2 regions of the Sporomusa intestinalis genome follow, and region 2 is predicted to be linked to the other one. Evidence: riboswitches for the same ligand, from Rfam matches in the RefSeq annotation. Region 2 holds a riboswitch; the other holds the start of a gene.

Region 1 (15,984 bases), 2.3 Mb from region 2:
TAGGGGCGACCGGAGCCACCGGGCCAGCAGGTGAACCAGGCGTGGCCGGTGCCACAGGATCAACAGGCGAACCAGGAGCGACTGGCGCCACAGGATCAACAGGCGAACCAGGAGTGACCGGAACCACAGGACCAGCAGGCGAAACAGGGACGACTGGTGCCACAGGGCCGTCTGGTGAATTAGGAGTGACCGGTGCCACAGGATCAACAGGCGAACCAGGAGTGACCGGTGCCACCGGGCCAACCGGTGAATCAGGTTTGACCGGCGCCACCGGGCCGTCTGGTGAACTAGGGGCGACTGGCGCCACCGGGCCAGCAGGTGAACCAGGAGTAACCGGAGCCACAGGGCCAACCGGTGAATCAGGGTTGACCGGCGCCACAGGAGCAAGCGGTGAGCCAGGAGTAACCGGCGTCACAGGAGCAACAGGTGCGACAGGCGATATCGGCCCTACCGGCTCTACAGGCCCGCAGGAGTTGGATTTATGTATTATGACTACTAGTTTGGGAAATATTGATGTAGTCATTGCCCCTAATGAAGGCGGCGGCAATAATCAAGCGGTGGGAGGCATCGCTTTTGGCGGCGATTTGGATACAAGAGCGCTTTCGCGTGTTGCGGCATACATCATACAGGTTGGAGCAGGTATTGGTCAGTTTCAAATGGCTGTGTTACAGGCAACGTCAACATCTACCGCCTTGGTGGTCGGCGTAACCGATATCGTAACAACGATTTCCGGCGGCCTGTTTGTATTGCCGCTTACCGACACGGTAAATCTGGCGGGCGGGAGCATTTATTATCTGGCAGTCTACAATCAGGTAAATGCTTCGCAAATTGGCGGTGTGATCGCAGGCACAAATACGGTGCAGGATGCGCCACCGATCAATTTTAGAGTGCAGAATATTGCCGGCTTTGCCGTTGGGCAAACTATTAATATCAGTGATGTAAACTTATGGCGGACACCTTGGCTGGCAGCTATGAAATAACGTAGCGCGGCTATTGCCTGGAGGGCAATAGCCGCGGCAGTCCTAGTGTTTTGGCCACATTATCTTTTTTAGTTTGATGACGGCCAAAATGGCCAATGGCGGCGTCAGCCCCTCCTAGCAGACCCCTTCCAGTATGAGTCGTCGGTGCTTCCTTGCCCTTGGCTATTTTGTCTCGCCCTAAAACTAAAATTAACATGGCCAAGACACTGGTGCCTTGGCAAAGTTAGATGTTAGCTTTAGACAGCGTAGATTTTTTCGCAATGCAAGGCGGAGGAGCCGCGCAGATCGGCAATCTGTAAGGTGACGACAACAAAGCAGTGCGGGATAAGATGCGCTGTATACCTAATATTTGACTTTGTCAAGGTGCTAGCTATGATCTTAGCATCTGTAAGGCGCTCTTTTCACCAACAGTGATATGAGGGCTTTTTTTCTTTCCTCCTATATAATCCAGCTCAAATTTCTCTCTTTGCAGGAACCGGGAAATTCCGGGAGAATTATTTAAGACATAAACGTTTGCCGCTGCAAAAGGCAGGTTAGGCTTTTGACGGTCAAATTTTAACAGAAATAATAAAGGATGTGTGCTTATGATTCGTAACGCCGGGCCTGATGATTTAGCTGCTATCCAGGAAATTTATAATGAGGCGATCCTTAATACGACGGCAGTATATGATTATAAACCTTATACCATGGAAGCGAGAACATTGTGGTATGAGGATAAGGTTAAGGCCGGTTTGCCTGTGCTTGTGTACGAAGAGGACAAGCTTGTTGCCGGGTTTGCGACCTTTGGGCCGTTTAGAGCTAAACCAGCCTATAAATATACAATAGAACATTCAGTCTATGTCCATACTAAGCACCGGGGAAAACAGATCGGCACTATTCTCATGCAGGCATTGATAGAGCTTGCCAACGCCCAGGGATATGCGACGATGGTGGCCGGTATCGACGCCAGCAACGTGGGCAGCAGAACCATGCATGAAAAAATGGGCTTTAGTTTTTCTGGAACGATTCACAAAGCCGGTTATAAATTCGGCAGATGGCTGGATCTAAGTTTTTATCAATATAATCTGGCAGGTCCGGACAAGCCAACAGAGGAATAATGAATGCTAAAGCAGCGATGCCCAGGGCTAGCAGAGTAACAGCAGTAAGGTGGAAAATGTCGAAATAAGCAGAAGAAAAACTCTCGACAAGCCTAAGGGTCTGTGCTATGCTTGAGAAAATAAACCAATTAAAAGAAAAATTAAATAAATTGATTTTTGGTGCAGGTGCCTGCAAGGGCTTAATAGAAAAGCCGGTTCAAGACCGGCGCGGTCCCGCCACTGTAATGGGGAGCGAGTCCAAGATATGCCACTGGAACACGCGTGTTCTGGGAAGGTTTGGACGAGCGATGATCCAGAGCCAGGAGAACTGCCTGTACAACAATCACCGTTGACCTGCGAGAGATAGGGAGGGGATTTATGTGTATGTTTTGTGCCGGCTGTTTGCCGGGGTAGAGTAGAAGCCTCCTGATTGTTGTCATCACAGGCGGCTTCTTTTTATTTTGACGGTTGTGAGTGTCAATAGCGACTTTTAAAGGTATAACGGACTTTTAATACCTCGATTAGTTGCCTTGAGACACAAGTGTGTCTTAAGGCGACTAATAATGGGCGGTTTACCATTGCCGCTACGGATGCCTTGGGCGCTTTAGCCTTACGGGGGCCAATATGGCACCAAGGAAAAGAAGCAGGAAAACAACTACCGGCACAGTTTCCTATTGTCCGGCAGTATAGGAGTGGGTTTATGAAACAAGAACAAATCAAACAGCTAACTGAGAAACTCTTGGCTTGCGGCTACCATTCAGCCCAGATCAGGCATATCATCAGCGAGGCGGTGGAATGTGGCTTAGCGGACGGTGGCGGTTCGCAGGAGCAATTGATTATCGAGGCCCTTGAAAGCTATGTGGAATTTGGCAGCAAGTGTAAAAGGACGGGAAACCGTAAATGACCGCTCGCGGCGGTCCGGCATTCATTTTTATTCACCTCCTATTTACGCCGGTCAAGGTGGCCGGATCTACAGGGAAGGTTAGCTTATTTTCAAACAGCCGGACGGTGGGTTGTGTCTTTGGACAGGACACGGCCCGCCGTCTCTGTGTCTTGGCGAAAGGCCAGCGAGACATGGCGATAAAGGTAAAGGAATTTGTTAATTTATTGTAGAATTGATGTTTAAGGAGGTTGGTATATGAAATGTCTGGTCTGTGAGCAGGATATGCCGTTTGACTGTACCTGCGCGGATATGGGGAAAAGAATTCAACTTGTCAGGGATGCCAAGCAAATGTCTGTTTCGGAGGAATTTTTCAAAGCGTTTGCCAAAAGAAAACTTATGGTAGATATTGATAAATAAGTACAGACCGTCCGGCCCGGACGGTCTGTACCGTTACTCCTGCTTATCATTCTGTTTATCTAGGGGCTTCATTGCCGGTTGTAGTGCTGGTGAACACTGGCTTTTATAATGTTTGGCATATTCATGTTTTTGTTCTATGGCTATCACTTTCTGCAGAATTGCTCTCATGACGGCTGCTGTAATCAGCATAATAAAAAATGTGTAGTAAAATTGCCAGTTGTATAACCGGAGGATATCAAATTTTGCTAACACAGGCAGGAAGACAAAGGAATAGCCCATTTCTGTTATCGCGGCCCAGAGCAGGAACTTTTTCCAGGAATGACAATATTGGTAAACCAGCATAAAGCCTAAGGGTACAACAGTTAAATCGTTTAAAAATAGTGCATGGCCAAACGGCAAGGGTTTTACCGTATAAACCCACAGCGCCGATGAAGCTCCGGCATCATCCAGTATGATCCGGAAAACCGCGATAAATGAACCAAACAAAAGTATTTGTGTCAGGCGGCTTTTATCTACATATTTCCACCAAACAGCGTAGGCGGCGGCTATACTGGCGATGACGAACCACCACCGGCCGGTAAAAAGATTTGCCCGCCATTCGTTCAGCTGATAACCCCATAATTCGTATCTGGCTTGCTGAATGATGTCAACAATATCCACAGGTAGCCCTCCCATCCAACATTGTTCAAGTATACCCTGTAGGTGGACATTTATTCATGCAAGCAAGCAGTATTTACAAAAGCGGTCAGCTTAGGACCACATACCTGAAGGCATTATGAAAAAGATTCTATGTAGGGTTTGCCGGCAAAAAAATCTTTGTTGATAATACCATTTAGACTATAGGTAATCTGGCTCAGCCAGGAGGCAATATTTATCTCAACCAGCAGGATATGTTCCGGAACTAAGACGGGAATAGCTGACAGATTGGCAATGCCAACAATCCCTACCTCGACCAGCTTGTTGGCAACCTGCTGACTTTTGGTTTGTTCCACCGCCATAATACCCATCACAATATTCCGTTTCTGGACAATAGCCCTAATGTTATCAAAGGATTCGAGCGTCAATTCTGAAGCGCTGCCAACAGGCACGCCGGCTTTAGCTTTTTCCAGATCGCAAACTGCGGCAATATGGATCCCCGGCGGCAAAATACCGCTGGAAGTGAGCAGGGGGACAACCGGCATGCACGAGCCGATGACGACAGCGTTCCATGAAGCTCGATAGCCCAGGATGTGCTCAATCCGCCAGATCATGTAATGAACCTGATAGCCCACTCCTTTTGTGCCGAATTCGCCAAAATTAGCTAGATCTTTGCGGACAAGTGAAGAGGGAATGCTCATACGCCGCCCCAGATCTTCAGAGGTACAGATGATTTTATCTTCACTACGCAGTTGCAGCAAAATAGCATAATATTTTGCTATCCTATTAATAGTGCTTTTGGGTATTTCATCTTTGCAAAATCGCATGTTGTCCAGCCCCCTTGCTCTATTTTGTACATATAAACATGAAAAAAACGCACCTCAATCACTTCATAATATTTAGACAATTCGGATTATGTAGTTTGCTATAAACAGCAGAAATGGTTGAGGAGAATGATATAGAGATAACAAAAACCATCTGAACAATAATGTTGTCCAGACGGTCGACTGTGAACTAAAAAATTACGCTTCATGTGGTAAACTCCACTAATCCGTCAGTTGCGCAATTGTTATTATTTTCTAATTAATACTAACATATTATCTTAAATTGGTCAACCTCAATGTGCAGTGATTGGTAATTTTTTTAATTTTAGAATAATATAAGCAAAATACACAGATGAAAATTTGGTAAAAATATCAAAAAAAGAGTGAATAAATATTTTGCAGATGCTATAATTATATGTAATTTTCTGGCGAGGAGGATGCAAATTGAGGATATACAACCGGCTTTCCCAGGGGTTGAAGGGGAAGCTGCGAATCGGCCATAAGATAATTGCCGCCTTTAGTTTGATTATTTTCTTTATCATTATGATAAGCTATTTTTCTTTTCATACAATCGGGCAGCTCAATAATACCTATGAGACGATGGCTGCCGGCAACCAGCAAGTGATAATGAATTTATTGTCCTTTACATCGCAAATGGCGAACGAGTCGGCGACTGTGACCAGGTTCTGTTTTGCCGGTGAGGAAAAGGATATCGCCCTTTATAATGATTATAAGCAGCGCAGTGATGCTGATTTGCAGGCCGTAGAGGAAGTACTGCCGGGAGAGAAAGCAAGAAACCTGGTCGCTTATATTAAAACTGGCAAAAAACAGTATGAAACATTTGCTGCCAGGGCTATTCAGGCCAAACAGGAAAATAATGTCCAGCAGCTCAATTCCTATATGCAAGTGGCCGGTGATCCCTATAAGGAAACTATTATGGCAGTGGATGAACTGGTCCGGCTTGTCGAAACCGATACGCAACAGGCGAAAAGCAATTTTGACAAGCAGATTATTCAGATTCAGCTCTGGGTACTGGCGGCTAACTGCGGGGTTGCTGTTCTGGCGATCCTGATTGGTATTGCGGTCAGCCGCAACATAGCCAAACCGGTGAATCTGGTCGTTCGTAATGCCGCTAAAATCGCGGCAGGCGAGTTGAACCTTGAGGACATTCCTCCTGTTGGCAATGACGAAATCGGCGAGCTTGCCCAGGCATTTAACAGTATGAAGGGCAACCTGAAAAAAATTATTGAGCATATTACCCGGTCGGCAGAACATCTTGTTTCTTCTGCCCAGAATTTAACGGCCACAGCCTATCACTCAGCCGCTGTTTCCAGTCAGGTAACCGGTCTGGTTACCCAGCTTTCCCAGGCTACGCAGGTACAATTCAGAGAAGCCGGCTATACTGCCCAAACGGTTGACCGGATGTCGGAAAGAGCCGCCCATGCGGCCGAACGGGCCGGCGCGGTAAGCGCTATGGCGGCAAAAACTGCCCAGACAGCTCAAACCGGGAGCAAGACAATTGATGCCCTGACCCTGCAAATGACCGGCATTCAGCAAACTGTCGCCGCTTCGGCTGCGGCAGTGGATAAACTGGGCGAGCGGTCCAAGGAAATCGACCAGATTGTTGCCACCATTGCCGGTATAGCAGCACAAACCAATCTGCTGGCTCTGAATGCGGCGATTGAAGCAGCACGGGCCGGCGAAGCCGGCCGGGGCTTTGCCGTTGTCGCCGGCGAGGTGGGCAAACTCGCCGTGGATTCCCACAATGCCGCTAAACAGATTGCCGGGCTTATACAGAAAACCCAGGCTGACACTAGCCAGGCTGTGGCTGCGATGTACAAAGGCATTGAACGTGTTCAGGACGGCACTATTGCTACTGCCGGCGCCGGGGAAGCCTTTAGCGACATTGTCGGCACGATTAGCGACTTACTGCAACAAGTGAACAGCGTTACCCTGTTGATTCAGGAACTGGCCAGAGACAGCCAGGCCGTTGTGGCATCAACGGCAACAATCGTTGGTATAAGCAAAAAAACAATGGTTGAACTGGAAACCGTAGCCGGTGTTTCAACAGAGCAGTCCGCAGCGGCCCAGGAAATCACGGCTGCTGTTCAGGCGATGGAAAAACTGGCTGCAGGCCTGAACGAATTAGTGGCCAAATTCCGCATGTGAATTCATTCCTGCCTGCTGACGCCACAACAACAGCGGCGTATATTCTTGTAACCTGCAGACAGAAGCGTTTACTAAAAAGTAGTTTTGCCAAATATCTCAACCATGTCAGGGTCAAATAATGTTCTGGAGGCACCAACAACCTTGAGTACTGCCTGGCGCGGTGTATTGCCCTGCAGATGAATCAGGCGGTCATAGAAATCAGCGACAGCAATTAAGCGGGCAAATTCAGTAATTTGATATTTGGCCAGTCCCAGGGGTTTGCCCAAACCGTCAAAACGTTCATGGTGCTGCAAACTGACTAAGGCGCTAATCATTTCGAGCTGTTGATTAGTACGAAGTTTAATAAAACCATCTAAATGATGATTGCTCTCTTCATCAAACTCATTTCCCATGCCACAGTCATGGAGGAGCGCACAGGTAGCCAGACAACTGAGATTAATAAAATCGTAGCCTTTTATCAAGCCCATGCCGACACTTAGCAGTGCCGTACGCAAACAATGATTAAACACCACCGGATTTTCTTTCATTTCATCCAGATAGGGATAAACTACAGTGTTGGCCAGGGCCGCAAACACCACCTGTTCAAGCTGTGAGTGGTTTTCTTCAAAATTAATGGTTTTGTATTTTTTCATCTCTGCTAATAACTGACGGGATCTTACGGCCGCGCCCGAGGAAGATTCTGAAAAAACGGTGTCAAGTGTCCAGTCTTCTGTGTCAGTAACAATATAGACTTCGGGAACCCGGAATTTTTTTAGGCAATTTATATAGGAAGCAGTAAGAGTGATGCCTTTCGCGATTAACAGGATGCCATTGGCATTGTAAATCGTTTTTGCCGGTATCATTCCCGGCGCTAAATCATAGGTGGCTATTTTTTTCATATCTTATCGCCTGCATGCGGGCGGACTGCATGAAAATACGCATCGACAACAACATCCTTGGTTAGCGGCTTTGACAATACCGCGGAAGCGCCAAGTGCCCTGCATTCCTTTACCAATACCTTTTGACCGCCCAGCGCAGTGGCAACAATAACTTTCACTTGCCTGTCAATGCAGCGTAAAATGCGCAGCGTGGCCACACCGTCCATGTGCGGCATAGTAATATCCATAAAAATCAAATCAGGTTTAAAATCACGGTGCTGCTCCAAGACCTCAATCCCATTAGCTGCTTCGGCAAATTGAAGCTCCGGGAACGTTTCCAGCATTTTTCTTAACGTCTTGCGTGACAAAGTAGAATCATCGGCTATCAGTATACGCATCCGCTACATCCCTTTCGATCGTGCTATCTAAGCATATATAATTGATTATGACATAGCTGTTTGCTTTTCAGGTTATCAATTGATTAATTTCTGATTAAATTCAGGGTAGGGAGGGCTGCTGCCGTTACCCATCCGAGGGCGCAACAAAAAACTGCCATAAAGGTGAGGGCGGCAGGTTTGTAGCCTGCGGCTTCCCCTTTATGGCAGTTTTTTATTAGGTATTGCCAACTGCAGATACAGCAGCCAGCTTGTAAAATATACATAAAGAAGGGATTTTTAACAATGCTGGATAACTTTACTAATTAGGTCTTGTCTTTTTGAGGAGGTATTCAAAATATGTCGCTGAACCATCAGACCCGGTTAGGCAATGTTACGGGTAGTGAGATGGCTGCTTTAATGAACGCGGTTGACTGGCAGGAGACCGCAGTTGGTCCAATAGACAGCTGGCCTAACAGCCTGAAAACCGCGGTGGATATTTGTCTAGGCTCTAAATTTCCCATGGTAATCTGGTGGGGACCGGATTACACAATGATTTATAATGATGCCTATCGCCCGATGCTTGGCAGCTCCAAACACCCCCAGTATCTTGGCCGGTCGGGGCAGGACTGCTGGTCTGAGATCTGGCATATTCTCGAACCCATGATGAAAGCGGTATTTGCTACCGGGCAGGCAACCTGGTCGGAAAATTTTCTGCTTCATATGGAGCGAAATAATTACATCGAGGAGACTTATTTTACATTCTCCTATAGCCCGCTCCTTGATGACCAGGGAGCGGTGCATGGTATTTTCAATGCCTGTACGGAAACTACACGCCAGGTGTTAGGGGAACGGAGGCTGAAAACATTACACTCGTTGATCATTGACTGCAAAAGTACGCAGGAGGCCGGTGTACAGGCGGTTAAAAAGATGGCGGAAAACCCGTGGGATATTCCCTTTGCCAGGTTGTACCTGGCTGATGAGTGCGGCAATGCGCTGACACTGGCAGGCTCCTTCGGTTTCAGGCAGGAAGAGCCTGGCGGCGCAGTTGATTTAACCTCGCCGGTAACCCCCTTGGCGCGGCAGCTGAGAAGGGTGTTTTATGCTGGTAAGGCCGAGCTGATTAATCAGCTTCCGGACCTCTTTCCGGCGAGCCCGCCAGGACCCTGGACAATTCCTCCCCGGGCAGCCCTGATGCTGCCTGTTGCCTGTCAGGGAAAGGAGCGGCTTTCAGCCATCCTGATATTGGGAATCAGCCCGTGCCTGTCTTTTGACGACGATTATAAAAGTTTTTTTGATCTCGTTGCCGGTCATATTGGCACAGTGATTGCAACCGCTCAGGCCTATGAAGAAGAGTGCAAAATGGTAGCGGCGTTAGCAGAATTAAACCGTGCCAAAAGTGATTTTATCAGCAATATCAGCCATGAATTCCGCACCCCGCTTACGCTGATGCTCAGCCCTTTGGAAGAACTGATCCAACAGCATGCCGGGACCCTTCCCGGCAGATTCCGGGAGCAATTGCGGATTATAGAACGCAATGGCCTGCGCCTGCTTAAACTGGTCAATACCCTGCTGGACTTTTCCCAGCTTGAGGTGCAGCGGATCAAAGCGAACTATGAACCCACTGATTTGGCGGCATTCACCCGCAACCTGGCAAGTGAATTCCGGGCGCTTATTGAAAATGCAGATTTGGTATTTACAGTAGAATGTCAGCCCTGTCCCCAGGCCTGGATAGATAGAGACATATGGGAAAAAATTGTGCTTAACCTGCTATCCAATGCCTTTAAATACACTTTTGCGGGCGAAATTAAGGTTAGCCTGACCGTGACCAAAGGACAAATTAAACTTACCGTGGCCGATAGCGGCATCGGCATAGACCCTAAATATCATCAACAGATTTTTGAACGGTTTCACCGGGTGCAGGGAGGGAAAGCGCGGACCCATGAAGGCAGCGGTATTGGTCTGGCCCTTGTCAAGGAACTGGTCATGCTGCATGGCGGGACGATTGCGGTGGCCAGCGAGCCCGGGCAGGGGAGTACGTTCACCGTTGAAATTCCCTATCATAATAAACATAAACCCCTGCCCAATGGCCGCTCCCAGCCGCTCCGTTTAAACATGCCTGACCGCGGCAGCAAAGCTTATGTGGAAGAAGCACGCTGCTGGTTGAACGGCAAGGCTGTGAATACAAGCCCTCAGTTGGCCGGCCCGCGGGGTCAGACCCCGGCTGCAGCCGCAGCGGCATCGGCTACAGCCGATAAAGTGCTGATTATTGATGACAATCAGGATATGCTCTATTATTTACAGAGTATACTCAACCCCCACTGGCATGTATTTACTGCCAATAACGGGTTGTCCGGATTAACCACGGCCCGCAGCGTCCAGCCTGACTTAATTCTCACCGATGTCATGATGCCTGAGCTGGATGGCTTTCAGGTAGTACAAGAAATCCGCCGGGATCTGCTGTTAAAAAATACCCCTGTCATTATGTTATCGGCCCGGGCTGATAATTTGGCTAAGCTGGATGGGTTTGAGGCTGGAGCTGATGATTATCTGATAAAGCCGTTCTCGGCCAAAGAGCTGGTGGCCCGTGTGCGGGCAAATTTGCAATTGGCTAAAATGAGAAATAATATTGATGAATTAAAACGCAAAGAGATCATTTTAAAGCAATCGGAACAGCGGTTTTCCCAGGCTTTTCACAACAATATCTGTATGATGGCGCTGATTGACTTTGCATCGGCCCGCTATATTGACGTAAATCTCCGGTTTGCCGATGCAATAGGCTATCAGCGGGCAGAACTGATCGGCCAGGCCGTTAGTGAACCAGGACTGGTCAATGGCGGCAACCTGACACATATTCTGGACAGTCTGAGCAGAAGCAACTATTTAAGCAACTGTGAAATTAAGATTAAAACCAAAGCAGGCGAAATGAGGGATTTTTATCTTTCCGGTGAACTGATAACAATTGGCAGGCAACAATGTATCATGCTAATAGCCATAGACGTTACCGAGAAAAAACTGTATCTGGATGAAATGGGAAAATTAGAGCGTTTAAATATGGTTGGTCAGATGGCTGCAGGCATCAGTCATGAAATACGCAATCCACTTACAACAGTTAAGGGCTATTTGCAATTATTCGAAAAAAAGCAACTGTTTCAGCCATATAAAGAGCAGTTTGACCTGATGATTGAAGAACTGGACCGGGCCAGCAGCATCATTACGGAATTTCTGTCACTGGCGAAAAACAAGCTGGTGCACCAGGAAACATGCAATTTGAACGAGATTGTGGCCAGTATCGCTCCCCTGATTGAGGCCGGCGCGATGCTGGAGAACAAGACCGTGAACCTGGATTTGCGCTCTGGGACCGCCATTTTTGCTGATCCGAAAGAGATCCGTCAATTGATTATTAATCTTGCTAAGAACGGTTTGGAAGCAATGGGGGAATATGGGCTCTTGTCAATGACAACCTATGACGAAGAGGGTTGCCCGGTTCTGGCCATTACTGATACGGGGTGCGGAATTCCCGCGGAAATGCTGGAGAAACTGGGAACGCCGTTTGTGACGACCAAAGCCCATGGCACTGGTCTGGGGCTGCCGATTTGCTATAGTATTGTCGACCGTAATCAGGCGCGGATTGAGGTCGACTCGCAGGCCGGCGGTACAGAATTTCGGGTGTTTTTTACTCCGGGGTAACAGGACGTAATGTTAACAGGTTAGCTTTTGGTTGAAAAAAAATCCGCCCGATCAGCTAAGCGGCCATGCAGCATAACCCCGGCTTAGCAATCTGGCGGATTTTTTCCCCGCTTACGCTTGCCTTACCATACCTCGGCGTAAGCAATATTCACATAGTATTCTTCCAGTTTAATTTTGTGATTTTTTTCCATTGTGGCCAGTTCCTGAAATATTTTTTTCTGACCCGGGTCGGTGCTGGCATTGGCAAAATCTGCATACATGTTCATTGCTTCTTCTTCATTTTTCATTGCCAAAGCAATCGCATCCGCCGGTTTCATCGCCAGGGAAAGTTTTGGTTTGTCCACCGTTTCCGCAATCTTGTAGTCAGCCGACTCGTGAAAGTGCAGGCTCGTACATTTTCCGGATAGAAAGCCTTCCAGTAGTTTTTGGTGGCCCTGTTCTTCGGCCGCCAATTGTTTGAACATTTTTTGAATAACCGTATCGGCTGCTTTTTCCGAGACGCCTTTGTAAAACTCATAGGCATCGGCTTCATTGGCAATCGCCAGTTTTAATATGGCCACATATTCTTCCTGTGTCATGTGTAAAAACCACCCTTCCGAATTTAGATAGTATAGTTAAATATTACCAAAGTTACTGTTATTCTATCATGGTGCCTGTTTTCTTAGCAACTGGTTTTAACAATAGTTCGAATTATTTGCCTTACAGGCCTTGGCGTTGGCTGCTGGCACCGCCATTAGCTATCTGGACAATAGTTCATAGACGTGGCGCGCATTGACGTACCCGGAACTGTTCATGTAAAATATTTACAGACGGCAACCGCCCCGCTGCGCGTTTTCAGGCCTGCCAGCAGCATTTTGCCATATCCACCCGGCCATCGGCGGTGAATTTGACCCCTTCGCCTTCCAGGAGCAGCCGCTGCACATCCTGGCCGCCAAATATAAAGCCGGCTGCGAGCCGGCCATCTTTAAAAACCACCCGGTGGCAGGGGACCTTTCCCTGGTACGGATTGCGGTGCAGCGCATAGCCAACAGCCCGGGAGGCCCGCCGGCTTCCTGCCATAAAGGCAATTTGCCCGTACGAGGCTACTTTTCCTTCCGGAATCAAACGGACAAGCTCATACACCTTATCATTAAAGCTCATTACATCACCCTGTATATTTATTTCCTTTCTATTATATACTGCCAGAAGGGACCTGGCCAAGAAAAAACGGATTTTTAACCGTTATAGGATCTGATAAATAATACGTTGTTAAGAGGTGACAACTATGGAACAATTTAGCCTGAATACCCCCAAGGAAGGGTTGGTCGATATTACCGGCGAAGTAAGGTCGCTTGTCCGGCACAGCCGGATTGCAGACGGCCTTTGCCAGGTTTTTGTGCCTCATACTACCGCCGGCGTAACTATTAATGAAAATGCCGATCCGGCTGTGGCCGCCGACATGCTGGCTGCCTTGGCGCAAATGGTTCCCAGGCTGGAATATCGCCACGGTGAAGGCAATTCTCCCGCCCATGTTAAGAGCTCACTGGTAGGTTGTTCAGTCACAGTGCCGGTTCAGGATAATAATTTGCGGCTGGGGACCTGGCAGGGGATTTACTTCTGTGAATTTGACGGGCCCCGCCGGCGGTGTGTCTGGGTTCAGATAATAGGGGGGTAGCACATGCTGCATACAAGCCGGCAATACATTCGCAGTGTCCAGCTGCTGCGGGATCAGGTCGCACGCTTTGATATATATCCGTTTTGTTTGCCTGTTATTTGCCATCTGCAGGAACTGGAACTTCATCCCCAGGTAACCTTTATTGTCGGTGATAATGGGACAGGCAAATCTACCTTGCTGGAGGCCATCGCGGTCGCCTGGGGGTTTAATGCCGAAGGCGGAACGGCTAATTTTAATTTTACTACCCACGCTTCTCACTCCGAACTCAATGAATACATCCGGCTGGTTAAAGGTACGAAACGCCCCCGGGACGGTTTTTTTCTCCGGGCCGAGAGCTTTTACAATGTCGCGACAACGATTGAGCAGCTGGATGCGGCCGGCGGGCCGGGCGGCCGCATCATTGCTTCCTATGGTGGCAAATCGCTGCACCGGATGTCACATGGAGAATCATTTTTTGCGGTGTTTCAAAACAGATTAGGCGGCAATGGACTGTACATTCTGGATGAACCGGAAGCGGCCTTGTCCCCGGTGCGGCAAATGGCGCTGCTTACGCGTATGCATGAACTGGTGCGGCAGAATTCGCAACTGATTATTGCCACCCATTCACCGATCATCATGGCTTATCCCCACAGCCAGATTATTCAACTTACCCAGGACGGCATCTGCCGGCTGGAGTATGAACAAACAGAGCATTATTCCGTTATGAAGGAATTTACCAATAACCGCGCTAAAATGCTGAAGATCTTACTGGACGAATAGCATACCGGGCCGCAGCCAACAGACCCGGTAGGAAAACCCTGCAGAGCCAAAGCCGCGCAGGGTTTCTTCCGGTATACACGGTATAATCTAGCTGTCTTTGAGCTTAGCGATCCCGGTGAATGTTTTCAGCTTCCGGTAGAGCACTGTCCGGCAAATACCGAGACGATTGGCGGCTTCGCCTGTGCGGAAGTCGCAGGCTTTTAAAATGCTGTAAATATATTGTTCCTCAAACTGTTGCACGGCTTGTTTCAGTGATCCCTGGCCGCCGGCGGCGGCTATAGCATACTGGGAATGCTTCAGTTGCCTCCCTACCGCTGAAAGTGTTGCCGGAATCTGAGCCGGATTGTCCTGCAGGCCCAAAACGATGTATTTCTCTACAGCATTACGCAGTTCTCTAACATTACCCGGCCAGTCATAGCTCTGAAAAGCAGCCAGCATGCCGCTGTCCAGGGCGATGTTAAAATTATACTTGACATTGAATTTTCTTAAGAAGTGCAAAGCCAGCAGCGGTATGTCTTCCGGTCTTTCCCGTAACGGCGGCAGGACCAAATCTACGACATGCAGGCGATAATAAAGATCCTTGCGGAAAGATCCGTCTTCTGTCATCTTTTTTAAATTCTTGTTTGTAGCGGCAATCAGCCGGAAATCGCTGGTGAGATTGACACAGCTGCCCAGCCTGCGGATTTCGCCTGTTTCCAGTACCCGCAGCAGTTTGGCCTGCAGCGGCAGGGGCAATTCAGCAATTTCATCGAGGAATAAAGTTCCTCCGTCGGCAGCCTCTATTAAGCCGATATTGCCCTGGGTATTGGCACCGGTAAAGGCGCCTTTATTATAGCCAAAAAGCTCGGCTTCCGCCAGTGATTCCGATAAGGCGGCGCAGTTGACGGCCATAAAGGCGCCGCCGGCACGGTTGCTGTGACGGTGAATATACCGGGCCAGCACCTCCTTGCCTGTGCCTGATTCACCGTAAAGAATAGCCGGACTGTCTAATCTGGCTACATTTGCAGCCTGGTTCAACAGGTTTTTCATCGCACTGCTCTCCGCGACAATCGCCTCTTCAGTTGAACCGGCAATATTTAGATTATGTTTTAAAGCTGGGCTGTTTCTTAAGTTTACGCCGCCACGGGGGGGCTTTCTGTCGGCGGCGGTGGAAACACAGGTTGTTACCAGATAGAGCAATTCGCCGTTAAGATGAAAAACAGGCCGGCTGACAGCATGGGTTTCAATTTTAAATTTCGTTTTCACCAGGCCTTGCTCAATGCATTTATTTTTAGCGGCACGCAGGGTGTACGAAGTATTGAGTGTACCGTTATGTATAAGCTCACCAAGATTTAGGTTCAATAACTGCTCCATGGGTACGCCGACCGTTAAAGCAGCCTCCGTGTTGGCAATAAGCAGATTCCCATTCTGATCGGTAACAAAGATGATTTTTGGCTTGGGAATTGTTGATGTTCGTTCATACCCCGGCTGGATTGATGTAATCGAATTGTGAGGCATAAGCAACCTCCCCTCCAAAACAATTTAATACTTCATTTTTTCTAATAGTACGACGTTGTATATACAAACACCTCCTATAATTCAAATTATTTTGAATTTAGGAGGTGTTGGCCAACCGACCCCTGCCGCTCCCCCGGGGCGGCAGGCTGAGCTGCTGTATAGCGGTGC
Region 2 (14,542 bases):
TCCCAAAAACCTGCCGGAGGTAAAAACGAGAATAAAAGCGGTTGCCACAGCGGTGGGCGAGGAAGAAAAAGGGCGGCTGCTGATTGCCGACATGGAGCAACGTTTGCAGCGCCTGGCAGCAATACTGGCGCCGGTGACCGCCAATAAGAGAAAATGCGGCCTGGCTTTTGACTTTACGGGGGTTATCGGCAACAGAAACAATCTCCTGGCCGATATATTCAATTATGCCCACGTGCGTAACGGGGCTGCCCGGAAAGGGGCCGGCAGCATGGAACAGGGCGATAACCGGCTGTCCAAAGAGCAGATTATTGCCGTAAATCCTGACCTGTTTTTGTTGCCTACCTGGAATTTTGACGGCCGGAGTGATGTTGACGGCTACCGGCGGCAGATTATGGCAGACCCGGCCCTGCAGCAGGTGGCTGCAGTCCGCAATAACCAGGTCGTGCTGATTCCCGACCGCTATCGCTATGTTGGTTCGCACCATGTTGTGGAAAGTATCGAAATACTGGCCAGAGCCGCTTATCCAGAACTTTTTTTCAAAGAAGGGCATCATGTTGAAGCTATGCACCCGGAATAAGAGTAAAATTCTGCTGTTGTTTGTTTTTTGCTTACTGGTGACAGGTCTGCCCCTTACGCTGGGGCAGGTTGATATTCCCTTAACCGGCGCGGCCGCGGTGCTGGCTTATCAACTGTATATACCAGGCATCAGTGCCGCTGATTTTACCTTTGAGCAGCAGGCGCTCCTGTGGCATATACGTATGCCGCGGACCCTGGTCGGCCTGCTGGTAGGGTCCGCCCTGGCCGTAGCCGGGGCTGTCCTGCAGGGGGTTTTCAGCAATCCGCTGGCCGATCCCAGCCTGCTTGGCGTTACCAGTGGCGCCGCTACCGGCGCGGTTATTGCCATCGCGGCCGGTATTGGTTTTACCCAACTGGTTTCGTTGCCGTTTTTCGCTTTCACCGGCGCGGCTGCCGCAGTCGGCCTGACGGTTCTGCTGTCTGTGCGGCAGGGAAAGCTGCCGGTTATGCCGCTCCTGCTGGCGGGGATGGCTGTCAGTATTCTGGCCGGAGCGCTGACGGCCGGCATTTTGACAGGCCTGAATGAACAGAAACTGCAGCAGTACCTGTTTTGGATGGTGGGAAGCCTTGATTTCCGGCGCTGGGAGCATGTTGTTATGGCGGCCTGGCCTATCGGCGCCGGGATTGCCGGCTTATTGTTATTAACACGGCAGCTGAATGTTCTGGCCCTGGGGGCAACCGAGGCCAGAGCTGTCGGTATGGCGATTATGCCTTTCCGGCTGCTGATCCTGTTGCTTGCTTCCCTGATTACGGCTGCGGCAGTCTGCGTCAGCGGCAGTATCGGCTTTGTCGGCCTGATCATACCCCATATCGCCCGGCTGCTGGTGGGGCCGGATTACCGTATCCTGCTTCCCTTCAGTGCCCTGGCCGGCGCCGCCTTTTTAGTGCTGTGCGATACGCTGGGGCGGGTGCTGATCTGTCCGGCTGAAATACGCGCCGGCATTATGACCGCCCTGGTGGGCGTACCTTACTTTTTATATCTGTTGAGAACAATGCCGAGACAGTAGTCACAGGCCACCTGAAGGCAGAGGAGTTGGATTATGGTACTTATATTTACGAATGTCGAGCGGCAATGGCTGATGCTGCAGCAGGCCGGGCGGTATCTTACCGAACATAACCTGCTTTGGTCGGAGCTGCGGATTTTTTTCTTCAATGACAGTGTTGCCTGGTCAGAGCAATATGCTGCGATGCTGACAAAAGCCGATGCTGTCGTTTTCCTGTGGCAGGGACCGGTTTATGAATGTGCGTTGTCGGCTAGGGCTCTTGTCTTGTTAGACAGCGAAAACAAGGGTTTATACGCCTTTATGTCGACTGCCGGCAACAATGCCGACCGGGTTCATGGTTTCAGCAGCGAGGAAATCAAGAAAATCCGCGATTATATCCTGTTTAGCGGCAGCAGTAATTATCAAAACCTTTTATTATGGCTGCAGCATAAAACCGGCCGGGATACGTGCGCCTGCAAGCCGCCGCAGGCCCTTGCCTGGCAGGGGCTCTATCATCCTTCGGCCAGGGAACCGGCGGGAGTGCTTTCAACCGCCGGGTATGTAGCCGCATTTTGCCCGCCAAACCAGCCGCTGGTGGGCATCCTGTTTTCCCGCGAATCCTGGATATGGCAGGATACGGCCTATATTGACGCCCTGATCAGCGCGTTGGCGGACCGGGGGCTTGCTGCCCTGCCGGTATTCGGGCTGTGGGAGGATAATCAGGAGCTGGCGGCAGCAGGCATCAGCAAGGCTGTAGAAAAGTTTCTTTATCGGCAGCAGCAGGTTGTCGTCTCAGCTGTGATTAACACCTTTAAGGTCAGTCTGACCAAAAGCAGGCAGAATCAGACCGGATTTTTAGCCAACCTGAATGTGCCTGTTATCCAGGCCTATAATCTATTGCGCTCCCAAACGGCGTGGCAGGCCGGTTTTGTCGGCCTGGGCCCGGTGGAGCTGTCTGTCAATGTGGTGCAGCCGGAGTTTGACGGTGTTATTCACGGCGGGGTCGTTTCCAGTAAAGAAGCCGGCAGTTATGGCGAAGCCCGGTATCTGCCGGTGCCGGAGCGGGTAACGGCGCTGGCCTGTAAGGTGGAAAAGTGGGCTAAACTGCGGCAGAAAGGCAATGCTCGGAAAAAAGTCGCTATTATTTTTCATAACTATCCCCCGACCAATGCCAATATCGGCAATGCCCAGGGGCTTGATTCCCCGGCCAGCGCAGCCCGTTTGCTGCAGGCAATGGCGGCAAACGGATATCGTGTCGATACCCTGCCGGCCAGCGGCGGCGAGCTTATGGAAGACTTAGTGGCCGGCGTTACCAATGACCGGCGGTTTCTTACCGATGAGCAAATACAGCGCGTGGCCGGCAAGGTGAGCCAGGATGATTACAAGACCTGGTTTACCGGTCTGGCGGATACGACCCGCGATGAGTTGATCCGCGAGTGGGGGCTGCCGCCCGGTGATGTGTTTGTTGCCGGCGACAGCCTGCTCGTGCCGGGACAGATCAACGGCAATATTTTGCTTACGGTGCAGCCGCCGCGGGGCTTTGGTGAGGATGCCGGCAAGATTCTGCATTCCCCGACCTGTCCGCCACCCCATCATTATTTTGCTTTTTATGCCTGGATCAGGGATGTGTGGCAGGCTGATGCGGTTATCCATGTGGGAACTCATGGCTCGCTGGAATGGCTGCCGGGGAAAAATGCCGGGCTGGCGTCTACCTGTTATCCTGAACTGGCGTTACAGTCTCTGCCGAATATTTATCCCTACTATGTTACTATTGTCGGCGAAGGAATCCAGGCCAAACGGCGGGGCGCCGCCTGTCTGATCGGCCACCTCTGTCCGCCGGTGAGCCAGGCCGGCATGTATGAAGAGTTAGCCGAATTGGAGGCCTTGCTGGATGAGTATGCCCACTACAAAACAGCCCAATCAGCCGCTACCGCCCTGGTTTGCGAACAGATTGAAGCGAAAATAACGGCCCTGCATCTGGCTGAGGATGTGCCCAGACTGGCAGGGGAGCCGCCTGACGACTATATCCTGCGTATCCATATGTATCTGGAAAGCTTAAAGCACATGCAGATCCGGGTTGGGCTCCACACGCTGGGACAGGCGCCGCAGGCCGAAAATCTTACCGAATATATTCTGGCCCTCACCAGCGTGGCCAACGGTTCCGTGCCGGCCCTCCCCCAGGTGCTGGCCCGGGCCTGGGGTTATGATTATTATCAGCTGATAGAAAAAAGTGGCGAGCTGTTGCCTGACGGCAGCTGCACTTATGCTGAACTGGCTGATGGTATCTGGCATACATGCCGGGTTATTGTTGAGTATCTGCAGGAAAATCAGTTTGCCGAAGCTGCTGTGGCTGAAGTATGTAAGCTGCAGCAGATCAGGAAACTCAGCCTTACCGGCACTGACGCCGGCGATCTCGCCGTGGTTTTGCGTTATATCTGCGAGGAGCTGTCGGTCAAACTGGCAGCCACAGGGCAGGAAATCACCAACACCCTGCGGGCTTTAAACGGCGAGTATGTCGAACCCGGTCCGGGCGGTTCGCCAACCAATGGCCGGGCCGATATCCTGCCGACCGGCCGTAATTTTTACGGGGCCGATCCCGGTAATCTGCCGACACCTGCTGCCTGGGAAGCCGGCAAAACGCTGGCCGAACAGGTCATAGGCCGCTATATTGCGGAAGAGGGAGAGTATCCGGAAAGCATTGGTATCGTAATGTGGTCTGATGCGAATATGCGGACCAACGGCCAGTGTCTGGCCGAACTGCTTTATCTGATGGGGGTAAGGCCTGTCTGGCAGAAAGGCAGCCGGCGGGTTACAGGGGTAGAGGCTATTGCGCTGCCGGAATTAAAGCGCCCGCGGATTGATGTGCTGGCCCGGGTCAGCGGCCTGTTCCGCGATACACTGTTTCATGCGATCGAGCTGATGGAAAAAGCGACGGCCCTTGTCGCCGCCCTGGATGAACCGGATGAGATGAATTTTGTCAGAAAGCATATGAAACAGGACAGCGCCGCCCTGGCGGCGCAGGGGGTTGACCAGGACCTGGCCTGGCAGCAGGCCGGCTACCGGATTTTTGGCTGTCCGCCCGGTGGTTACGGGGCCGGAGTGGCGGCACTGCTTGAGGCCAGAAACTGGGAAAATGTGCATGACCTGGCCGAGGTATATGTGCGCTGGGGCGCCCATGCCTACGGCTCGGGCCGGCAGGGGGAATTCCTGCCGCAGCTGTTCCGGCAAAGGCTGGGGACGCTTGACATTACCATAAAAAATATTGACAATCATGAGGTTCATTTACTCAGCTCTGACGATTTCAATGCCTATTGCGGCGGTATGAATGCCGCTGTGCGCAGTATACGCGGCAAGGCGCCGCGCTGTTATATCGGCGACAGCACCGATCAAAGCCATACGGAAACCAGAAGCCTGGAGGAGGAATTCAGGCGGGTACTGCGGGGTGAGTCCCTAAATCCAAAATTTATTGAAGGTATGAAAAAGCATGGCTATAAAGGCGCGGCTGATCTGGCAGCCCTGGTCGTCCACTGCTTTGGCTGGGATGCGACCAGCGAGGTTATGCGCGACTGGATGTATGAAAGCCTGGCTGCTAAACTGGCTCTTGACAACAGTATACAGCAATGGATGCAGACCGTTAATCCCTGGGCTTTGCAGCGGCTTACCGAAAAACTGCTGGAAGCTGAGCGGCGCGGGATGTGGCAGGCCGAGCCGGCAACGAAACAGGAACTGGAGCGGTTGTACCTTGCAATCGAGGGGGAACTGGAGGAACGGGCCGATCCGTAACTGCCGGTTTATGTTGAGCATAACTGCAATCATTTTGTCCCTGTAAACAGGCGAATCATTGATTACTATACATACTCGAAAATGCGAAAGGGGTTAGACAATGAACAGAAAAAACAACAGGACGACACCGGCTTTATGGGGAAAAATTGCCATAGGCCTATTAGCGGGCAATATGCTGCTAACCGGCGGGCCAGCCCTGGCGGCAGCAAAAGAGGACCCGGCCAGCTTTTCTTTGGAATCGGTAGTGGTCACGGCGCAGCGGCGGGAGGTTCAGGACCTGAATACCCCGGCGGCCGTAACGGTTATTACTGCCGAAATGCTCAAAGAAAGCGGTGCGGTCAATGTGTTTGACGCGCTGGAGCATACGATCGGCATTAACAGCATCGCCTTTGGGCCGGCAGGCACAGAATATGGCATGACGGCGGGCCGGACAATTGTCCGCGGCCTGGATAAGGGCACGCTGGTGCTGGTCAACGGCGCCCCGCTTAATTTGCTCAACTACAACAGCACTACCGGCATCCCCGTAGCTGCAGTCGAAAGAATTGAGGTTCTTAGGGGGGCGGGCTCTACGCTGTACGGTTCGGAAGCGCTAGCCGGGGTTGTTAATATTATTACTAAAAAACCGGGGGCCGGCCAGCAGACCACTCTGGGCGTCAGTGGCGGCAACTATAATAACAACTGGTCAGTAAGCACCGAATTAGGCGACAGCGCCCTTTATGTAAGCCGCGACTACATCGGCAGTATTGACAGGATGGCCAGAGCCAATCTCACAAAGGCCTCTGATAACTCGGTTGTATTGCCCTTTGGCCTGGATAAAAGCACCAAGGACAGCTTTTACTATACGGCGCAGTTGAGTGATGAGCTCAATTTCAACTGGACCTACACCGATTTGCAGACAAACCGCCCCCGGTTTAATGGGGCCGGCACCCGTTCGCTTTTGTACAAATATGATGATATCCGCAATAATGTCAATCTAATCTATGATAATAAAGGCGACCAGGTTAAATCGGTGCTGTCCTTTAACAAACGGCGCAGCTATGCCGATCAGTATAACTATTCCACCCGCTCCTGGAAGCTGAGCGAGCGGTACAATATGTACAGCATAAACTGGGACAGCCAGAAAACCTGGGACCTGCGGGACAACCTTGATACCCTGATTGCCGGAGTAACCCTGGCGAGAGAGCATTTTCACGATCCCTCCACTGATGCCGCTGCGGTCCGCAAAAATGCCATGCGCAATAGTCTGGCCGTATACGGTTCCTATACCTATGCGGCTACTCCCCGGTTTAGCACAATCCTGGGTCTGCGGGAGCATTTTATTGATGACTATGCCAAAACGGAGAATACCCTCCTGCCGCAGCTTCAGACCCTGTATAAGATCAATGCTAATACCACCTGGTACACCAATATTGGCAAGTCGTTCCAGATGCCGGCAATCAACCAGTATTTCTCCAAGCAGAATGCCGATTTCAACCGGCTGAAGCCTCAGAAGGGCTGGAGTTATGAAACCGGGCTGAAGAAGATGATTGATCCAAGCCAGTCCTTTAAGCTGGCCATGTATCATCTCGATATAAAGGATCAGTTTGTCTGGAAGAAAAATCCTGACCTAACCGATTACATGACCAATGCCGGTGATTTCCGCAATACCGGGGTGGAAGCGGAATATGTGAAAACTATTAATGACAACTGGAAATATAATGTCGGTCTGAGCTACTCCAATCCCGAGAACAATGAAAGCGGGCTTTGGGTGCAGTGCAACAGCAGAATCCAGACAACTGCCGGCGTAACTTATAACAAGGATAAATGGCTGACCAATCTGAATTTCCTCTATCTGGGGGACCGGGAAGTGAGTTCCTATAAAATCAACGGGGCCCTTGGCGATGTTGCCGACCGCATCCAGTTGAATGGAACAGTCCGGTATCAGCCGGAGCCGAATCAAACCGTTACCCTGAATCTGTATAATATGCTGGACCGGGACAATTCGCTGAACAAATATGAAACCCTGGACCTGCCTTTTAACTGGGTGCTCAGCTATAATTACACTTTTTAAAATTGACAATACTTGTCTTAGAATGCTATATTTGTATTGATATTTACAAATTGCGCCACAATTAAATATGTTGAGTCAGGTGCCAATAGGGCTTAATAGGGAAGACGGTGCAATGCCGGCGCGGTCCCGCCACTGTAATGGGAGCGAATCCAAGATATACCACTGAAGCAATTGGTTTTGGGAAGGTTTGGAGGAGCGATGAACAAAGCCAGGAGAACTGCCTGTCTGTCAATCACCGTTTTTACTCACGAGCGATGAGGAGGGGATTTTAGGACACGCCGTTTCCGGTCGCTGTTTACGTCCGGCGATATTGGCAGTTCTATATTGGCTGACAAACCTCTCCGCTCCAGGCGAAGAGGTTTTTTTACTGCTGGCGAATCAGGTGCAACCAGAATACCCGGTTCGCCAAACTTGTATACAGGTTAGGCGGTGGCCGGACTTGTGTAGTAAAGCCAGCAAAGCCGGCCGCTCCTTATTGGCTTACCTATAGAAGATAAAGGAGCTGGATGATGAAGAAATGGAGTAACCGAACCAAGTGGAGCCTGTTAGTGGCTGTTTGTATACTCACTGCTGTGGGCAGCCTCTGTTTTGGCCAGACTTTCTATTCGCCCGCCACGGTCTACTCGGCTATTGCCGCCGGCGGCACCGATTTTAGAAGCGGTGATTACACAAAGCTGGCTGAGGCCTATGCTGTGATTTGGCATATCAGGCTGCCCCGGATTATTGCCGGCTTGCTGGTTGGCGCTGCGCTGGCCGTGTCCGGGGCCGTAATGCAGGGTATTTTTTCCAATCCCCTGGCGGAGCCGGGCATTCTTGGCCTGTCCAGCGGCGCGTCTTTGGGGGCTGTTATTGCCATTGCTCTGGGGATTACCGGGGCAAGTTTATATGTCATGCCCTTTTTTGCCGTGATCGGCGCTGTCCTGGCTTTAGGCATCATTCTGCTGCTGGCCGTCCGGCAGGGCCGGATTCCGGTCATGGTTCTGCTGTTGGCCGGGGTTGCGGTCAATTCTTTTACCGGCGCCCTGACGAACGCTGTGCTGATGATTTTAAATGAGCAGCGGCTGCGGGAATATCTGTTTTGGATTGTCGGCGGGCTGGACTACCGGCGGTGGGAGCATATTACCCTTGCCGCCGGCCCCATCGTGGCGGCTGTTATTATTTTATTTCTTATGGCCCGGCATTTGAATATTCTGGCCCTGGGGGAAACCGAGGCCCGCAGTGTTGGCCTCCATGTCATCCGCTACCGCTTGATTTTTCTCGGGTTAGCGGCTACAGCCACAGCGGCGGCGGTTTGTATCAGCGGCAGTATAGGCTTTGTCGGACTGGTGATTCCCCACATGATGCGGTTTATTGTCGGACCCGACCACCGGCTGCTGCTGCCGGCGTGCCTGTTGGCCGGCGGCACTTTTCTGGTGATCTGTGATACGCTGGGGCGTAGCCTGTTCGGCGTCATCGAGATTCGCGTCGGTATTATAACCGCGCTGGTGGGAGCCCCGTATTTTCTATATTTACTGCGCCGGGCGCAGAGAAAGGAGTAAGGGGCTATGAAGCGTGTGATTATTAATGTGCAGGCCTTATGTGCGGGCTACGAGAAAAAAACCGTGCTGCAGGACATATCCTTCTCTGTTGGCCAGGGGGAGCTTATTGGTATTATTGGTGCCAATGGGGCCGGTAAAAGTACCCTGCTGCGGACCATGCGGGGGCTGCTGCCCCGCCAAGGGGGCCGGATAGAATTGTTTGGCCGGGAGGTGGGGACTATTTCCGAAAAAACACTGGCCAGGCAGGTTGCCTTTTTGCAGCAGGCAGTCGAGATTGGTTTCGGCTATACCAGCAAAGAGGTTGTTGCCGCCGGCCGCTACCCATATCTTTCCTGGTGGCAGAGCGAAAGCCCTGAGGATGAGAAAATCATTTGCGAAAGTATGGAGTATACCGATGTGCTTAACCTGGCCGATATCCCGCTGGCCAATATTTCCGGCGGGCAGAAGCAGCGGGTGCTGCTGGCTAAGGTTTTGGCTCAGCAGACCCCGATCCTGTTTCTGGACGAGCCGATGACCGGCCTGGATGTTGTATATCAGGAAGAGATATTCCGGTTTTGTCAGCGCCTTTGCCATCAGGGAAAAACCATATTGCTGGTCGTGCATGACCTGAGTGCGGCCGCCCGTTTTTGCTCGCGGCTGTTGTTGCTTGGCCGGGGCGGCTTGCTGGCTGACGGTCCGCCCACCGCTGTACTGACAAGGGAGCATTTGTCGCAGGCGTACGGACTGCCGGTACAGGTCGTCCATAACCCGGTTACCGGCAGTGTGGAGGTATTTGCCGGCCTGCGCCGGGACAAGAACGAACAGCTGCCGCGGGTGCACGTGATTGCCGGCGGCGGCGGCGGCTGTCCGGTAATCCGGCGGCTGGCGACAGCCGGTTTTCAGGTTAGTGTGGGTGTGGTCGCTGAGGGCGACAGCGATGCAGAGGCAGCCAGGATCTTTGCCGGAGAGTATGTGATCACCAAGCCTTTCGCCGACAGTGACGCGGCCGCTGCTGCTGAAAATGACAGGCTTGTGGCCCGGGCTGATGTGACGGTATTATGCAGCTTGCATGTCGGCCACAGCAATCTTGGCAATCTGGAGGCGGCTATGAAGGCGGAAAAATTAATCGTTCTCGAAGACAGCCCCATTGACGGACGCGATTATACCGGCGGCAGAGCGGCCGCGTTGTACCGGCAATTGCTGGCCAAAAAGGGTGTGAAGGTTATGTCTACTTCTGCCTTCTATCATGAAATGTACAACCTGTATGAAGCCGAAAAAACTGTTTAATCAGCAGCGCTACCTCTTGCCTGTTTACGTAAGCGGAGCGGAGGAGGCTCCTTGAAAAGGCTATATTGAGTAATATAAAGCAACGTTTACTGATTATGGGATCGGCATTACAATAGTCAGTTGATTTACATGAGGTAAAGCTGCTGCTGGAGTGAACATGTTGACAATACGAAAAATACTGGCGAATAAAAAACGGTGGTTATTGGCGGCCATTGCGCTGGCAGCCCTAATTCCTGCCGGCATTGGTCATTTTTTTTACCCGCAGCTACAGGATGCCCCGCAGTCTGCCAGGGGTGGTACGGTCAGGCCGCTGGTGACGGCGGTGACTGTTGAACCCCGTGATATGCTGACAAGGGTAGTGTTGAGCGGGCAGACGGCTGCGGCGGCGCAGGTGGATATAGGAGCAAAGTATTCGGGCCGCATTGCTCAGGTCCAGGTGGAACTGGGGCAGGCTGTTGCTGCCGGTCAGGTGTTAGCGGTTCAGGATATGCAGGATATCCTGTTAGCCATTGCCCAGACGGAAGCTGTGATCAGGCAGGCCCGGGCTGAAGGCGCCGAGGCCCGGGCCGTTTATGACGCCGGCTATCAGCAGGCTGATGCGGATTATCAGCGCAATCTGGCCCATTATCAGCGGTATGAGGAGTTGTACCGCACAGGGGCCGTTTCCCGTGAGGCGCTTGAGGGCGCCAGGCAGCAAATGATTAATGCCCGGACTGCCTTTGCCGCCTTACGGGAGCAGGTTATGGACGGCGGGCAGCCGGCGGTGCTGGCCGCAAAACAGGCCGCGCTGGCCAGGGCCGAATACAGTCTTAAACTGCTGGAACAGCAACGCGCTGATATGGTGTTGCGGGCTCCCCGGGCCGGTATTGTCGGGTACAGGCAGGTAGAGACCGGGGAATTTGTCGAAGCAGGCCAGAAACTGCTGACCATCGTTGACAACAGCACGATTTACGTTGATTGTCAGGTATCGGAGCAGTATGCAGCCCATATCCGGGCCGGCATGAAGCTGGAGTTCAGCATTGACTCGCTGGGGCGGGACTATCCCGGCACTGTTATTTATATCAGCCCGGCCAGTGACAGCACAACCCGGGTATTTACTGTCAGGTCCCTGCTGGCGCAAGCGGACGGGGCAATAAAAAGCGGCATGTTTGCCCAGGCCCGGTCAGAGATTATGCTCAGACCGCATACCCTGTTTGTGCCGAAAACCGCCGTGCTGCAGAAAAACGGCAAGCATTACCTGTTTGTTATCAAGGAGAATAACCAGGTCGAACAGCGCCTGGTGACGCCTGGCCGGCGCAATGATGATTTTGTCGAAATCCTGGCTGGAATCCGGGCCGGCGAGCGGGTCGCGGCCAGCAATATAGCCCGTCTCAAACCGGACAGCTTCGTTGAGGTGGATGCATGAATATCACCCGCTTCTCGATTCAGCGGCCTGTGGGCATCACCATGATTGTCCTGTTGTTTGTCGTTCTTGGCCTGTATAGTTTCCTGCGCATCGGCGTTGAGTTATTGCCGGCCCTGAATAATCCCTATGTTACGGTTACTGTTGACTATGCGGGCGCCAGTGTGGAAGAGATGGAGGAGAGCGTTGTCAAGCCGCTGGAACAAGGTCTTTCCTCCCTCTCCCAGCTGCGGCGGATGGTTGCCATCGCCAGGCCGGAAAAGGCTACTGTTATTCTCGAATTTGATTTAATGGCTAATGTGGATGTGGTTTCCATTGATGCTTCCAAGGCAGTCAACCGGGTGCGAAAAAACCTGCCTGATGAGATCAATGAACCGGTGGTTATCCGGCGTGATGCCAATGCCATGCCGGTTATGGAAATCGCCGTTAAAGCCAAATATGACCTGGCGGATATCTATGGCAAGGCCGATCAGGTGTTTAAAGAGCGGCTGCAGCGGGCTGACGGGGTCTCAGACGTAACTCTCGGCGGTGGCCGGGAGAAAGAGCTGGCTGTGCTGGTAGAACGGGATAAACTGGTATTGTACAAGCTGACACTGGCCCAGATCGTCAATCGTCTCAAAGAAGAGAATTTGCTTATGCCTGCGGGTCTGGTGTATACAGACAATACGGAAAGCGATGTAAGACTGGCGGCTCGTTATGCAGCGCCGGACGAGATCAAGCGGTTGTATGTTGCCAATAGCGCCGGCGCCGCTATTCCGTTAACTGAAATCGCCGAGGTGAGCGCACAGGACAGCCGGCCGACCCAGTACAGCCGGGTCAACGGCGATGAAGCTGTTGCCCTGCAGGTCTATAAAAACAGTGATGCCAATATCGTCCGGACCGTGCAGGCGGTGCAGGAGCAACTGGCCTCATTGCGCGATGAATACCCGGACTACCAGTTTATCGTTGTGGCCAATGACGCCACTTATATCGATAATTCCCTGAAAAATACGCTGACTACCCTCGGTGAGGGGATTATAACCACCGGCCTGGTTCTGTTTTTGTTTTTGCGCGGCTGGCGGTCAACGGTTGCCGTAATGGTTGCCATACCTACCTCGCTTATTGCGACATTTCTGGTTATGTACCTGGCCGGCTTCACCTTCAACATGATGTCTTTGATGGGGATGGCGCTCTGTATCGGGATATTAGTTGATGATTCGATTGTGGTGCTGGAAAACATCCATCGCCATCTGCTGATGGGGGAAACGCCCGCCCTGGCGGCTGAAAACGGGCGAAATGAAATCGGCCTGGCTGCGATTGCCATTACCCTGTGTGATGTGGTCGTATTTTTGCCGATTGCGTTTATGACCGATATTACCGGCCAGTACTTCCGGCAGTTTGCGCTCACGATTGTGTTTGCCACGCTGTTTTCTCTGTTTATATCCTTTACTTTAACCCCAATGCTGGCGGCCCGTCTGTATTCAGACCGGAAAACCCGGGGCCATGGCGCCCTGTGGCTATATATAGACCGGCTGGAACAAGCCGCGATTGCCGGCTATGAGCGGCTGCTGCGGTGGAGCCTGGCTCATGGCCGGCGAATTGTCGCCGCCATACTTATCCTGCTGGCGGCGACTGTTGCCTTAATACCTGCCGGCATTATCGGGGCCGAATATATGCCCCGGACTGACGAAAGCAGTTTCCGGGTCAATGTGGAGCTGCCGGTGGGGCAAAATCTGGAGATGACCGATGCGGTTGTGGCTGAGCTGGAAGACTATATCCTAACCATCCCGGAGGTCACCTATTGCCTGAGTTATGTGGGGGAAAGCAACAGCAATACCGCCCGGCTGACAGGTCAGCTGGTGAATAAGCGGGAGCGCAGCCGCAGTGTCTGGCAGATTACCGATCAAATCAGGGACTTCGCCCGCCGGAATCTGGGGCAGGCCTCAGTGCGTATTTCCGAGACGGAATCTTCTGTGGCCGGCGTTTCCATGGGCGGCTCGCTGGAGCATTCACCGGTACTCATCTATTTGCTGGGCTCGAATATGGAGGACCTGATTGCGGCTTCTAACAAGGCCCAGGCCCTGTTGGGCAGGATCAGCGGCCTGAAAGATATCCGCAGTAACTACCGGGTTGGCGTCCCTGAATATAAGCTGACAGTTGACCGGGAAAAGCTGAAATTTTTTCATACCTCGGTCAATGATGTCAGAGAGGCCTTCGCCGGTGCCATCAGCGGCAAAAAAGCCGGGGTACTGGCCAATGACCGTCACAACAACGGCCGGGATACGGATATTGTTGTCCGGTTGAAAGACAGCGACGGCTTTAAGGCCTCCGATCTGGGAGCCATTCCGGTGAAAACAGCAGGCAACACCGTGTTCCTGGGGGATATAGCCCGGATTGAGGAAGGGGTGGGGCCGACGGCCATTACCCGGGTCAACAAACAACGGTCAGTGCTGGTTCAGGCCAGTATCACCGACCGCCCGCTTAAGGAAGTCCTGCAGGAGATTGACCGTCAGTTTAAACACGAGCCGCTGGCCGACGGCGTTACCTACCGCTTTGGCGGCCAGGCGACCAACATGGACAGCAGCTATCGCGAGATTATGCAGGCGCTGTTATTATCCCTACTGCTTGTGTATATGCTGCTGGCTGTGTTGTATGAATCGGCTTTCACGCCGGTTATCCGGATGCTGTCACTGCCGCTGGGGCTGATCGGGGCGCTGCTGTTTCTGCTGCTTACCCATAATACCATTAATGTGTATTCGCTGATTGGATTTCTGGTCATGGACGGCCTGGTGGCGAAAAACGGCACCTTGCTGCTTGATTATACCCTGACGCTGATGAACCGGGGGCTGAGTGCCTATGATGCCCTGCTTGAGGCTGGCAAGGCCCGGTTAAAACCGATTTTCATGACCACCCTGACGATGATCGTCGGTATGCTGCCCACCGCCCTGGCCCTCAATGAAGGGGC

The links. Region 2 has a riboswitch for cobalamin ahead of ACZ481_RS04060 (FecCD family ABC transporter permease). Riboswitches for the same ligand answer to the same signal wherever they lie in the genome.
Region 1: it holds a riboswitch for cobalamin, as region 2 does, so the genes downstream of both, ACZ481_RS15060 (hypothetical protein) here and ACZ481_RS04060 (FecCD family ABC transporter permease) in region 2, are expected to answer to the same signal.

Annotation. Positions count from the first base shown of each region.
Region 1 is NZ_AP042390.1:3,151,554-3,167,537, reverse strand. It holds gene ACZ481_RS15070 (hypothetical protein) at 1-980, shown strand, start outside; gene ACZ481_RS15065 (N-acetyltransferase family protein) at 1,565-2,077, shown strand; cobalamin riboswitch at 2,224-2,406, shown strand; gene ACZ481_RS15060 (hypothetical protein) at 2,757-2,960, shown strand; gene ACZ481_RS15055 (hypothetical protein) at 3,195-3,356, shown strand; gene ACZ481_RS15050 (CBO0543 family protein) at 3,390-4,016, opposite strand; gene ACZ481_RS15045 (redox-sensing transcriptional repressor Rex) at 4,130-4,819, opposite strand; ZMP/ZTP riboswitch at 4,979-5,064, opposite strand; gene ACZ481_RS15040 (methyl-accepting chemotaxis protein) at 5,261-6,985, shown strand; gene ACZ481_RS15035 (HD-GYP domain-containing protein) at 7,057-7,863, opposite strand; gene ACZ481_RS15030 (response regulator) at 7,860-8,240, opposite strand; gene ACZ481_RS15025 (ATP-binding protein) at 8,577-11,906, shown strand; gene ACZ481_RS15020 (ferritin-like domain-containing protein) at 12,029-12,484, opposite strand; gene ACZ481_RS15015 (MGMT family protein) at 12,741-13,046, opposite strand; gene ACZ481_RS15010 (secondary thiamine-phosphate synthase enzyme YjbQ) at 13,171-13,560, shown strand; gene ACZ481_RS15005 (AAA family ATPase) at 13,564-14,319, shown strand; gene ACZ481_RS15000 (sigma-54 interaction domain-containing protein) at 14,407-15,816, opposite strand.
Region 2 is NZ_AP042390.1:868,170-882,711, forward strand. It holds gene ACZ481_RS04040 (ABC transporter substrate-binding protein) at 1-577, shown strand, start outside; gene ACZ481_RS04045 (FecCD family ABC transporter permease) at 552-1,583, shown strand; gene cobN (cobaltochelatase subunit CobN) at 1,617-5,342, shown strand; gene ACZ481_RS04055 (TonB-dependent receptor plug domain-containing protein) at 5,443-7,392, shown strand; cobalamin riboswitch at 7,453-7,631, shown strand; gene ACZ481_RS04060 (FecCD family ABC transporter permease) at 7,899-8,930, shown strand; gene ACZ481_RS04065 (ABC transporter ATP-binding protein) at 8,937-10,196, shown strand; gene ACZ481_RS04070 (efflux RND transporter periplasmic adaptor subunit) at 10,354-11,601, shown strand; gene ACZ481_RS04075 (efflux RND transporter permease subunit) at 11,598-14,542, shown strand, end outside.